DNA from 3 places in the Streptosporangium sp. NPDC000563 genome. Region 1 is predicted to be linked to each of the others. Evidence: riboswitches for the same ligand, from Rfam matches in the RefSeq annotation. Region 1 holds a riboswitch; each other region holds the start of a gene.
What was found. Region 1 has a riboswitch for cyclic di-AMP ahead of ABT352_RS14235 (hypothetical protein). Riboswitches for the same ligand answer to the same signal wherever they lie in the genome.
Positions count from the first base shown of each region.

Region 2: another riboswitch for cyclic di-AMP. It lies ahead of ABT352_RS26480 (C40 family peptidase); the one in region 1 lies ahead of ABT352_RS14235 (hypothetical protein).
Region 3: another riboswitch for cyclic di-AMP. It lies ahead of ABT352_RS36020 (coiled-coil domain-containing protein); the one in region 1 lies ahead of ABT352_RS14235 (hypothetical protein).

Region 1 covers NZ_JBEPDA010000004.1:306,438-310,353, reverse strand. Annotated here, with positions in the region: gene ABT352_RS14250 (hypothetical protein) at 1-764, shown strand, start outside; gene ABT352_RS14245 (roadblock/LC7 domain-containing protein) at 823-1,203, shown strand; gene ABT352_RS14240 (hypothetical protein) at 1,216-1,587, shown strand; gene ABT352_RS14235 (hypothetical protein) at 1,809-2,639, opposite strand; cyclic di-AMP (ydaO/yuaA leader) riboswitch at 2,890-3,039, opposite strand; gene ABT352_RS14230 (DUF4253 domain-containing protein) at 3,419-3,916, opposite strand, start outside.
Region 2 covers NZ_JBEPDA010000013.1:183,267-187,182, reverse strand. Annotated here, with positions in the region: gene ABT352_RS26490 (branched-chain amino acid aminotransferase) at 1-558, opposite strand, end outside; gene ABT352_RS26485 (3-isopropylmalate dehydrogenase) at 732-1,778, opposite strand; cyclic di-AMP (ydaO/yuaA leader) riboswitch at 1,919-2,152, shown strand; gene ABT352_RS26480 (C40 family peptidase) at 2,140-2,748, shown strand; gene serA (phosphoglycerate dehydrogenase) at 3,355-3,916, opposite strand, start outside.
Region 3 covers NZ_JBEPDA010000028.1:64,250-68,165, forward strand. Annotated here, with positions in the region: gene ABT352_RS36010 (AfsR/SARP family transcriptional regulator) at 35-772, shown strand; gene ABT352_RS36015 (nuclear transport factor 2 family protein) at 982-1,410, shown strand; gene ABT352_RS36020 (coiled-coil domain-containing protein) at 1,447-2,421, opposite strand; cyclic di-AMP (ydaO/yuaA leader) riboswitch at 2,425-2,561, opposite strand; gene galT (galactose-1-phosphate uridylyltransferase) at 2,634-3,713, opposite strand; gene ABT352_RS36030 (DeoR/GlpR family DNA-binding transcription regulator) at 3,710-3,916, opposite strand, start outside.

The sequences.
Region 1 (3,916 bases):
CTCGGCTGGAGGACCTGCTGGGTGCCCGCCGCGGCATATCCGCCCATGCCGTACGGCAGATCAGGCAGGCCACCACCCGCCGGCGACCGGACCCCGCGCTCCCTCCCGGGCCGCAGAAGTCGCGGGAGCCCCAGCCGACGGGGGGCGAGCGGCTGATCGCCCAGGGCCTGCTCACCAGGGGTGAGCTGGAGTTCTGCGTGCTCAGCACGGTGCTCGACGCCGCGTACTTCCTGCTGCGGGCCACCGGGCACCGGCCCAGGTTCCGGCGGGGGGAGCTGCACTGGCTCGGACCGCAGTGGTACTTCGACGCGACCGGCCTGCTCCGGGAGTGCGAGCGGAGGAAGGCGCAGTTGGAACAGATCTGGCCGTCCGCGGAGCTGGACACGCTCCCGGTCGTCCCGGTGGAGCGCATCGGCGCCCACCGGGTGGTGCTGAGCGCGCTCCAGTGGGAGGTGCTCGTCGGCGCCGACTCCGTCGCGACCCCGGCCGAGCTGGCGCGCAAACTGGGCCGTCCCGCGTACTCGGTGCTGCTCGCCGTACGACAGCTCGCCTCCTCCGGGCTGCTCCGCGTCCCGGAGCCCGGTCCGGCCGAGGCCCCCGCCGCCCCGGACCCGCTGCCCAGGCGGACGAAGGGCGCCACGGAGATCCCGGCGGCCGGGACGGGCTCCGTGGAGACGTCGGACTGGATCCCCAGGGCGAACGGGGACCCGGCCGACGTCAACCTGCTCATCCGGCTCAGGAACGCATTGGAGGCAATGACTTGAGCCCGGTCACATGCCGATAAGGCTACGGACGCTGAAGTTGATCGGAAGGAGGATGCCGGTGGAACTGCGCGAGGAGATACGCCGTGAGATGGCGATGCTGCGAGAACGCGTACCCGACGTGGACGGGAGCATCGCGTGCAGTGTCGACGGCCTGACGATAGCCAGCGACCTGAGAAACGACGTCGAGCAGACGGGCGCGCTCTCCTCCGCGGTGCTCGCCCTGAGCCGCCGGATGACGGGCATCGCCGGCAAGGGCGCCTTCGAGGAGACGCTCATCTCCGGAACCAACGGCTACGCGGCGTTCTACGCCGCCGGACCCAAGATCGTTCTCACAGTCCTGGCACGCCCGGGGACCAATCTCGGGCTGCTCAGGCTGGAGGGCCGCAGAACGGCGGACCGACTCGCCGCCGTCAGCTCACGCACATCGATATCCCAGTGATCGGAGACAGTAATGGGCAACATGGACATCTCGCTCAAGGAGATGATGGCGATCGACGGTGCCATCGGCGCGGTCGTCGTCGACTACAACAGCGGGATGGCGCTCGGCGCGCTCGGCGGGTCCAAGGACCTCGACCTCCAGGTCGCGGCCGCGGGTAACACCGAGGTCGTCAGGGCGAAGATGCGGACCATGGAGTCGCTCGGTCTCAAGGACGGCATCGAGGACATCCTCATCACGCTCGGCACGCAGTATCACGTGATCCGCCCGATCTCGGGCCGGAGCGGTAAAGGGCTGTTCCTCTACCTGGCCCTCGACCGGAACCGGGCCAACCTCGCACTCGCCCGGCACAGCCTGCGCGGCATCGAGGAGAAGCTCGAAGTCTGACCCTTTGGTTCGCGGTCCGCGCCCCGGCAGGCGCGGACCGCACCGGAACCCTCGGCGTTTCGAGGATGGTTCTTCCCGATGGCCGCGCCGCCGGGGACGGTGACGGCTCTTTTTGGCCGCCACACCGTCGGAGCCGGTGACGAGGACCGTCTCTGCCCGGTGGCCGCGCCGTCGGGGCCGGTGACGAGGACCGTCTCTGCCCGGCCGCCACACCGTCGGGGTCAGTTCTCCTCTGCGGCCACGCCGCCGGGGACGTACTCGGAGACATGCTCGACCATCACCTTGGGCTTGCCGAGCCAGGGTCGCGCCTCCGCGCTCACCAGCTGGGTCTGCAGGCCGATGCCCAGCTTCCTCGCCATCGCGAAGACGGTCGTCGGCGGCTGGGCCGGGTTGGTGTCCCTGCGGTTCCACGCGCCGGTGGAGAACGCGACCGGGTGGTTCTTGATCCCCGTGCCGCCGCCCCACTTGGTGACGACGTACTGGATGTCGATGTGGCCCATGCCACCGTTGCCGTCCACGCCGAGCGTGCCGGCGTTGAACGTGCCGCCGGTCAGGTCGGCGAAGGTCTTGGCGTCGATGTCGATCATGATGCCCTGGTTGGAGGGGTTACCCGGGCCGCGGTCGCCGACGAAGAACTTCGCCTTCTTGCCCTTGTAGAGGATGTATCCCTCGGTGAACAGGGGCCAGCTCGGGCTGGCGATCATGCCCTTCTGCATCGGCTTGCCGCTGGCGGGAAGTCCGGTGTCACCGGCCCGGCCCGAGGAGTCGTCCCAGAAGTAGGAGGCCGTGGTCGCGCCCTGGAGGAGAACGGCCTCGGTACCGGCGGGCGCGCCCGCCGCCGGGTCGTTCGCGAGGTGGGTGGAGGCGGGGGCCGCGGAGGCGGGGGCCGCGGAGGCGGGGAGCGCGAGGGCGACACCGCCGGAGACGAGGAGGCTCGCGGCGGTGAGGGCCGCGGCGAGGCCGCGCCCGAGGGAGGTGTTCCTGTACGGGGATCGCTCGCCCGGACAGGGCGTGTTCAGGTCGTTCTTGTGCATACCAAAGGAGGGGTGCATGGAGAAATGGCTCTTTCGCGAGGGAACGGGGCGGCCAGGTGCGAACACCGAAGGGGTGCACTGGCGGGGACGCGCTCATCGGAAAAGGTGGCGTAGCCGGATCAGCCGATCGCTACGCGGAGCACGGTCCTGAAGGTGCCACGATCAGGCGCGGCGGCGAGGTCGAGGGGACGGGGGGCGGCGTTGAAGTTCAGGTGGTCGGTGCCGACAGGGGGTCCACCGACGTGGTGACGCGGTGATCCATGAGGGGATCTCCTCTCCATCTCGTCTACCGGGTTAGCTGACGGGTTCGGGCGGTGGAGTTGCCCTACCGCCGCGCGTTCGCGGCGGATTCACCCCGGAAAATTGGTTCCCCGGCTCCGGAGCCCTGCGGGCCCTCGGGATTCGACGTCGGCCGGCCGCCTCCTCTTGTGAAGGGCAGGTCGCCAACCGATAACAGTGGACACTACCCACCAAACCGGACAAAGCAAAGCAAACACCATGAAAAACCCAGAAGATCTACCTACAAGCTTCAAGGAAGCCCCATCGATCGCCCCGCCAGGTCGGCACCCGCCCTACCAGCGAGAACGCCTTCCCCAACCCGGTATCCGCCGCGAGAACCCCCGCCCCGGACCCGTACGAGGGCCTTCCCGCCGGCGGCCGGCACCCCCGCCCGCGGGACGAAGCTCCTCCCCCGAGACCCACACAGGGCCTCCTCACCGGGGGTCGACAGCCCATCGCGGGACCCTCACCGAGACCCGCACGGGATCTCCCCCACCCCGCGGGTCATCCCCGTCCGGTCAGTCCCACCAGAACGACCAGGCGTTCCTGCCCTTGATCTGCTCGGCGTAGTCGACGAGGGTCCCCGCTCCCTGGATGATGCTGTCGGGGCAGAACGTCCAGTGTTCCGCCGCGACGTGCAGGGCGTGCTCGGAGGTCGTCGGCGGCGCGGCGACGCTGAGGTCGAGGGTGTTGAACCCCATTCCGACCACCCGCACCCCGAACCTCTCCTCCCAGCTCCGTACGACGGCCGCGAGCGGGACCATCCACTCGTTGTGGTTCAGGGCGCCCTGCCAGCCCATCACGGCCAGGGCGTCGGCCCCGCGCTCCACCGCGACGAGCCCGAGCGGGGTCCTGCGCTCGGCCACCAGCCCGGCGTACCAGTCGGCGACCACACCGGGATCGGCGGCGAGCCTTCCCGCCGGCGCCGGGCCCGGACACTCGGGACCGTAGGGATCAAGGAGTTCGAGCTGGTCCAGGGTCGCCCTCTCGATCCAGTCGGACCACACCTCGGCCAT
Region 2 (3,916 bases), on a different contig from region 1:
GACCGTCACGGCCTGCCCGCCTCCGAAGTAGGCCGCCGCCGGAGAGGCGATGACCATGTACTTGTAGCTCCTGGACGGGTAGTTGACGCCGAGCGCCGGCTGCGTGGCGATCATGAAGGGGCGCAGATAGAGGCTGTGCCCCGGCGTGGTCGGGACCCACTCGCGGTCGGTCTGGACGAGCAGCTCCAGCGACTCGACGAACGTCTCCTCGGGCAGTTCGGGCATGGCCATCCGCAGCGCGGAGCTGTTGAAGCGGGCGGCGTTCGCCTCCGGCCGGAAGGCCACGATCGCGCCGTTCTCCTGGCGGTAGGCCTTGAGCCCTTCGAAAAGCTCCTGCGCGTAGTGGAAGACCGACGTCGCGGGGTCGAGGCTGAGCGGGCCGTACGGCATGAGCCTGGCGTCGTGCCAGCCCTCACCCTCGGTGTAGTCGATCGAGATCATGTGGTCGGTGAAGACCTGACCGAACCCGGGACTCGCCATTACCTGCTCGCGCTCTGCCGCGGTGCGAGCGTGGTCGGAGAGCTGCACGTCGAAGCTGAGCTTCTGAGCGGTGGTCATCGCACGGATCCTTCTCTTGAGGTCTGGCTTACCCTTGGGTCCATTCTGCGTCGGACCGGGTAACGGGAAACTACTCCATCCATGCCGAAAACCGGCAGTGCTGGAGAAACAAAAACGCGCCTGGCGGCTCAGGTGAGCCGCCAGGCGCGTCGGGGTCGAGGGAGGCGGCTTCCTCAGCCGGCTACTCGGGCGGTGATGTCGTCGCCGATCTCGTGGGTGGTCCGGCCGGCCCGGCCGGCCGTCCGCTCGACCAGGTCGTCGGCGACGGCCTGCTCGACCCTGGTGGCCTCGGCGGCCATACCGAGGTGGTCGAGGAGCATGGCGACCGACAGGATCGTGGCGGTCGGGTCGGCCTTGCCCTGGCCCGCGATGTCGGGGGCGCTGCCGTGAACCGGCTCGAACATGCTCGGCGCGGTGCGGTCGGGGTTGACGTTGCCGCTCGCCGCCAGGCCGATGCCGCCGGCGATCGCCGCGCCGATGTCGGTGAGGATGTCACCGAAGAGGTTGTCGGTGACGATCACGTCGAAGCGCTCCGGCTGGCTGACGAAGAACATCGAGGCCGCGTCGACGTGGCAGTAGTCGGTCTGGACCTCGGGATATTCCAGGCCGACGCGGTCGAAGGTGCGGGCCCAGAGGTCGCCGGCGTAGGTGAGCACGTTGGTCTTGTGGACCAGCGTCAGCTTTTTGCGGGGGCGGCCGAGCGCCTTGTCGAAGGCGTAACGCACGACGCGCTCGACGCCGTAGGCGGTGTTCAGCGACTCCTGGGTGGCGATCTCGTGCGGCGTGCCCCTGCGCATGACGCCACCCGCTCCGGCGTACGGGCCCTCGGTGCCCTCGCGGACGACGATCATGTCGATGTCCTCGGGGCGGGATCCGCCCAGCGGCGTCTCGACGCCGGGGAAGAGCTTGACCGGGCGCAGGTTCACGTAGTGGTCGAGCTGGAAGCGGAGCTTGAGCAGCAGGTCGCGCTCCAGGATGCCCGGGGGCACGCTGGGGTCGCCGACCGCGCCGAGCAGGATCGCGTCGTATCCGCGCAGTTCGTCGAGGACCGGGTCCGGCAGGGTCTCGCCGGTTTCGTGGTAGCGCTTGGCGCCGAGGTCGTAGGTGGTGGTCTCCACCTTCGTACCGACCGCTTCGAGGACCTTCAGCCCTTCGGCGACGACCTCGACTCCGATTCCGTCCCCGGGGATGACCGCCAGGCGAATGTTACGCGAATCCATGCAGGCACCTTACCGGTCCGTCTCGGCGATTGAACACCGGTCTCATTCTGCGGACGTGTTCGCACGACAGACCCTCTGATCGTTTTGTCCTTTTTTGCTCCCTATTGACCGTTTAGGGAGGTTTCGTTATGGTCCTCCCATTCACATCACTGCCTAATCCGTACGGGCCATCCCCTTACCGGGCCCGCACGGAGCCGGGGAACCACTCTTTACGGGATCTACCGCACCCCCGAGAACACCGCCCCTCCCCCGGAGCGCGTTCCCGGTCGTCATCAGGCGGATCCCTTGGGGCGAATCAGCGCGTTCTCGCGCCGTAGGGCGGCCTCCACGCCCGAGCCCGACAGCTCACCCGGCCGGCCTTATGGAAGGAATCATCCTGTCCGGCACAGTTCTCCCCCGCGTCCTGTCCATCTCCGCCTCCCTGATCCTCGCCGGCGCCGCGGTGTGCGCGACCTCGACCGCCGCCCTGGCCGCCTCCCCGCCCCCCGCCCCCGGGCCCGCGGCGCTCAAAACCCCCACGCTGAAGGAAACGCTGAAGGCGATGGACGTCAGGCCCGCCTGGCAGAAGGCCGTGCAGTGGGCCATGTCCAAGCGCGGAACGCCCTACGTCTGGGGCGGCACCGGCAACGGCGGCTTCGACTGCTCCGGCCTGATGCTCCGCGCCTACGGCGCCGCCGGGATCAAACTCCCCCGCGTCACCTACGACCAGTACGCCGCCTTCTCCAAGAAGATCGCCTGGAAGGACCTCAGAGCCGGTGACCTGGCCTTCTTCAGCGGCCTCGGCCACGTCGGCATGATCACAAAGCCCGGCTACATGGTTCACGCCCCGCAAAGCGGCGACGTCGTCAAGGAGGAGAAGCTCAGCTCCTGGCGCCGCGCCTCCTTCGTCGGCGCGGTCCGCCCCGACCCGCAGGGGGTCCAGCTCGCCAAGCGGGTCGAGCTCGCGACCGAAGTCGTGCCCGGCGGATGAGACACGCCGGCGGATCGCCGCCGGGAGGCCGTGGAGGCCCCGGTGGCGGCGAGAACGGGTTCAGCGGGTGGGGGCACCACCGTTGTCCCTGCGGTCCAGAGCGGTCTGGAGCGCGTCGGTGGCCTCGTCCTCTGTCTCCTCGGGACGGTTCCAGGGATACATGTCGTACATGGCGAATCTCGTCTCGGTCGCACGCGAGCAAGGAAGGTGGTCAAGTCTCCGGTCGGGACTCCGACCAGGCCTGATGTCGAGGGTCCGGATCACGGACCGGCGACGGGGGCTTGGAGCCGGCAAGCGCCACGACACCGCGGCGAGTCGCCGGCCTGCCCCTGTCAGGCCTCGCCGCGGCAGGTAGGAATTACGAGAACCTGGCGCATTTCATTCCAGGCTACCTGCCCACGGAAACGCCGTCTCGCCCGGCGTACACACTTCTCACATGCTGAGACGAGATGTGGCCGCCGCCCCGGTCATCGGGGCGGCGGCCACATCGGTGGACCACGGCCGTGTTTCCCGTACGTCCCCCGATCGGTCCTGGGTGATCGCATGTCGTCCTGGATCGGGAAGGGCCACCGACCCGCGACGACGCGGCACGCGCGGGAAACGGGGCTAGTCGGCCAGGTCGGCCGAGCGGCCGCTGTCGGCGCCGATCTCCGCGCCGATCTGGTCGATCACCTCGGCCGGGATCGCGGTGTCGACGGTGAGGGCGATCAGCGCCTTGCCGCCCTTGGCGTCCCGGGCCACCTGCATCGAGGCGATGTTGATCGAGTGGTCGCCGAGAATACGGCCGACCACGCCGACGATGCCGGGACGGTCGGTGTAGGTGAAGAACGACAGGTGGTCGGTGGGCTCGATCTCCATCTGGTAGCCGTTGACCTCGACGATCTTCGTGATCTGCCTCGGCCCGGACAGGGTGCCGGAGACCGAGACCGTGCGGCCGTCGGCGAGGACGCCGCGGACCGTCACGACGTTGCGCCAGTCGGGGCTCTCGGAGCTGGTGACCAGCTCGACCGACACCCCCCGGTCCTTGGCCAGCAGCGGGGCGTTGACGTAGGTGACCGAGTCCTCGACCACGTCGGTGAAGACGCCCTTGAGCGCGGCCAGCTCCAGCACGCGGACGTCGTGGGAGGCGATCTCACCGCGCACCTCGACGTCGAGCTTGGTGGCGACC
Region 3 (3,916 bases), on a different contig from region 1:
TCTGGCGGTTACCGTGAACGGCGTCGAAGTGCCGATGCCGGCCCAGAAACCGCGAAAGTTGTTGAGCATACTGCTCAGCAGAGCGGGGCAGTCGGTGCCCGTCGGGATCCTGTCGGATATTTTGTGGACCGAACAGCCCAAGAATCCGCGGAAGGCGATGCAGGTCTACGTGTTCCGCCTCCGGCATGTTCTCGGCCACGACCGGATCCAGCAGCGGGGTGAGGGCTACGCGCTGGTCACGCATCCCGACGAACTCGATGTCCACAGGTTCGAGGCGCTCGCCAAACAGGCGCTGAACGCCATGCTCTCCTCCGACATAAAGGATCTGGCGCGCTGTTCGGCGGAGGCGCTCGACATGTGGCGCGGCAGGCCGTACGCGGACCTGGCGGAGAGCGCCGTCGCGGACCACGAGGTCAGCCGGCTGGAGGAACTGCGAACCTCACTGCTGGAGCTGCGTATCGGCGCGGACATCGGCCTCGGGAACCACTTCGAGACCATACCCGAGCTGCGCGGCCTGATCATGCGTTTCCCGTTCCACGAACGGTTCCGCACCCTGCTGATGCTCGCCCTCTACCGGACCGGTCGCCAAGGGGAGGCGCTGGAGGTGTTCCAGGAGACCATCGTGCTGCTCGACCGGGAGCTGGGAATCCTGCCGGGTCAGGAAATGAGCACGATGCACACGCGAATTCTGCAGTCCGACCCGTTCCTGATGTCCGTCGACGCCGTACTGGAATGTCTGGGAGAGGTCGGCCTGAAGGCCGCGCATCGGTGAACCAGGGGCCGGTGCCGTTGACGAGGGGTGCGGAGGGCTGGACGCGCCGCGATCCGGCGCGGTGCGCAGACCTGGCCGTCGCACCCCGGTTCCGCAGACCTTCGGTGTGCCTTCGGGCGACGGGACACCTACCCCGGCGATAGTTGTGCCTCGTCCCTCGCCCCGTATCGTCCCCACCAGTGATCCCGACGGTGTGAGGAAGGATCGGCATGAGCGACGACGCGGTGCGACGCGTTTTCCGGACGGTCGACTCGTTCGACCCCGACGAGTTCGTGCGGTTGCTGGCCGAGGACGCCACGTTGGTGTTCGGCAACGCCGAGCCGATGGCGGGACGCGAGGCCATCGCCGCCGGGTTGCGGGACTTCTTCTCCACCATCGGCGGCCTGCGGCACAGGATCGTGCGGAACTGGCAGGTGGACGCCGACATCATCGCCGAGACCGAGGTGACCTACCGGCGGCTCGACGGCACGGACGTCGGCGTCGTGGCCGTATCGATCTGGCGCACCCGCGACGACGGCCTGATCTCCGACTACCGCATATTCGTCGACCTCGCCCCCCTCCAGGCGGGCGGGGGCGCCGCCCGGCCCGCGTCCACGGGCGCGGCGCCCACCTTCGCCCACGGGGGCGCCCAGGGGTGAGCCGCCGCTCACGCGACCGGGCGCCGCTCCCGGAGATCAGTACATCGAGATGTGCGGATGGTCGAAGTGGTTGGCCGTGATGCCGCCTCGGTTCGACATGAACCTCCAGCCGGAGCCGTGGTTGATGCGCTGGCGCCAGATCACGTACTTCACGCCGAGTTTGGCCTTGTTCTTGATGGCCCAGGCGGCGATCTCGTCGCCGAGCGCGAGATTGGCGGCCGTGGGCATCGCGCCACCGGCGCTCATCATGAAGTCGCAGGCACGGCCCAGAGGATGCTCGCCGCCGTCGTTGACGGCCCGGTAGCAGCCGACCGAGTACGGCAGGTTGAAGCGCCTCATGACGGCGTCGCGCATGATCCGGGTGCGGTCGGTGATGTTGTCGGCGCCGGTGGGCAGCTGCGGCGCCCAGCTGCCGTCGGCGCGACGGCCGGAACCGGTGGGGGCGAGCCGGTCGAGCTTGTTCTTCATGTCGCGGATCAGCTTCTCGGCCTTCTCGCGCTGTGCCTGCACCTCCTTGGCCTCGTCGCCGATCTCGTCGGTGAGCGTGGCGGCCGTCTCGGCCGCCCGCTTCCTGCGTTCGATGCTGTTGACGAAGCCCTCCAGGTGGGCGGCCTGCTGGGCGGTGAGCTGCTCCATCACCGCGGCGGCGCCCATGTCGCCGGAGAACATCAGCGCGGGCAGCCCTCCGCCGCTGCTCTGGTAGCGCAACTGGACGATGGAGTCGACCTCCCGCTTGGCCTCGACGTAGGTCTTCTCGGCCTTTTCCAGGTTCTGCTTGGCGACGATCTCGGCCTTCTGCGCCATCTTGAGCGACTCGCGGGTGGCCGCGTAGGTCTCGATCAGCTTGTCGACCTGCTTGCCGAGCTTGGCCAGCTCGGCGCGGAGCTTGGCCTCGGTGGGCTTGGGGTCCGCGCTTCCGGCGGTGGGGGCGCCGATGGTGAACACGACGATCGAGCTCAGGCAGAGGGCCAGAGACGCACGCCGACGGAACGTGGGGGACGGGGCCGCCACGCACTCTCCTCTCCTTACGCCTACCGGGTTAGCTGACGGGTTCGGGCTGGAGGAAGCCCTTCCACCGAAGTGGTTTCACCCCAGGTGCGGTGGTTCCCCGGCTCCCGGGCAAGGTGCCCGGGATTAGGCAAATCAGCGTTTACAGCCGATGTGGGAAGGATAGTAGTGGTAAACAGCAGGTCATGCGACCTCAAGACGAGACCAAGCGGTAATCAGTTCGTGACAACAGAGCGCAGCAGTTGTGCTGTCGCCTCGGGCGACACGTCGTTCACGAAGGCGCCCATCGCCGACTCCGACCCGGCGAGGTATTTCAGCTTGTCCGGCGCGCGGCGGATGCTGAACAGCTCCATGTGCGCGTACGACAGATCGCGGCCGGTGGAGACCGGTGCCTGGTGCCAGGCCGCGACGTACGGCATGGGCACGCCGAAGATCCCGTCGAGGCGGCGGAGCACGTCGGTGTAGAGGGGGCCGAACGCCGCGCGTTCCCCGGCGTCCAGCGCGACCAGGTCGGGGACCCTGCGGTGCGGGTAGAGGTGGACCTCCACGGGCCAGCGCGCCGCGGCGGGGACGAAGGCCGTCCAGTGCTCGTTCGAGCCCACCACCCGGATCTCGGCCGCACGCTCCGCGGCCAGGACGTCGGCGAACAGGTTGCCGCCCGTCCGCTCCCTGTGGCGCTCGGCCGCCCCGAGGGTGAGCCTGGTGCGCGGGGTCACGTAGGGGTACGCGTAGATCTGGCCGTGCGGGTGGGCCAGGGTGATGCCGATCTCCGCCCCCCGGTTCTCGAAGCAGAAGACCTGCTCCACGCCGGGCGTCGCCGACAGCTCCGCCGTACGGTCGACCCAGGCCTCCATGACCAGTTCGACCTGCTCGGGGGAGAGCCGCGAGAACGCGGAGTCGTGCTCGGAGGTGAAGCAGACCACCTCGCACCTGCCGACCCCCGGACGGACCTCGCTCAACCCTCCGATCGGCCGGTGGTCGCCCGGCTGGGCGGAGAACGAGGGGAACCGGTTCTCGAAGACCACCACCTCGTAGTCGGAGGAGGGGACCTCGGTGAGATTGCCCGGAGTCGAGGGACAGAGCGGGCACTCGTTGGCGGGGGGCAGGAAGGTGCGGCCCTGGCGGTGCCCGGCCACCGCGATCCACTCCTCGGTGAGCGGGTCGTAGCGCAGCTCGGAGGCGGCGGGACGGGGCGGCAGGTCGCGCCGGTCGGATGCCGTGCGGTCGGCGTCGTCGCGCCGGTCGAAGTAGAAAAGCTCCCGGCCGTCGGCCAGGTGGGTGATCGTACGCTTCATCGGCCGGCGATCTCGCTCTCGCGCTGGGGTTCGGTGATGATCATCTCGCCCACCGAGGCGGCGAGCTCCTCGCGGGCCTTCTCGGTCATGCCGGAGTCGGTGACCACGATGTGGGCCTCGGCCAGCTCGGCGATCGTGCTGATGCCGACCGTGCCCCACTTGGTGTGGTCGGCGAGCACCACCAGGCGGTGCGCGGAGGCGAC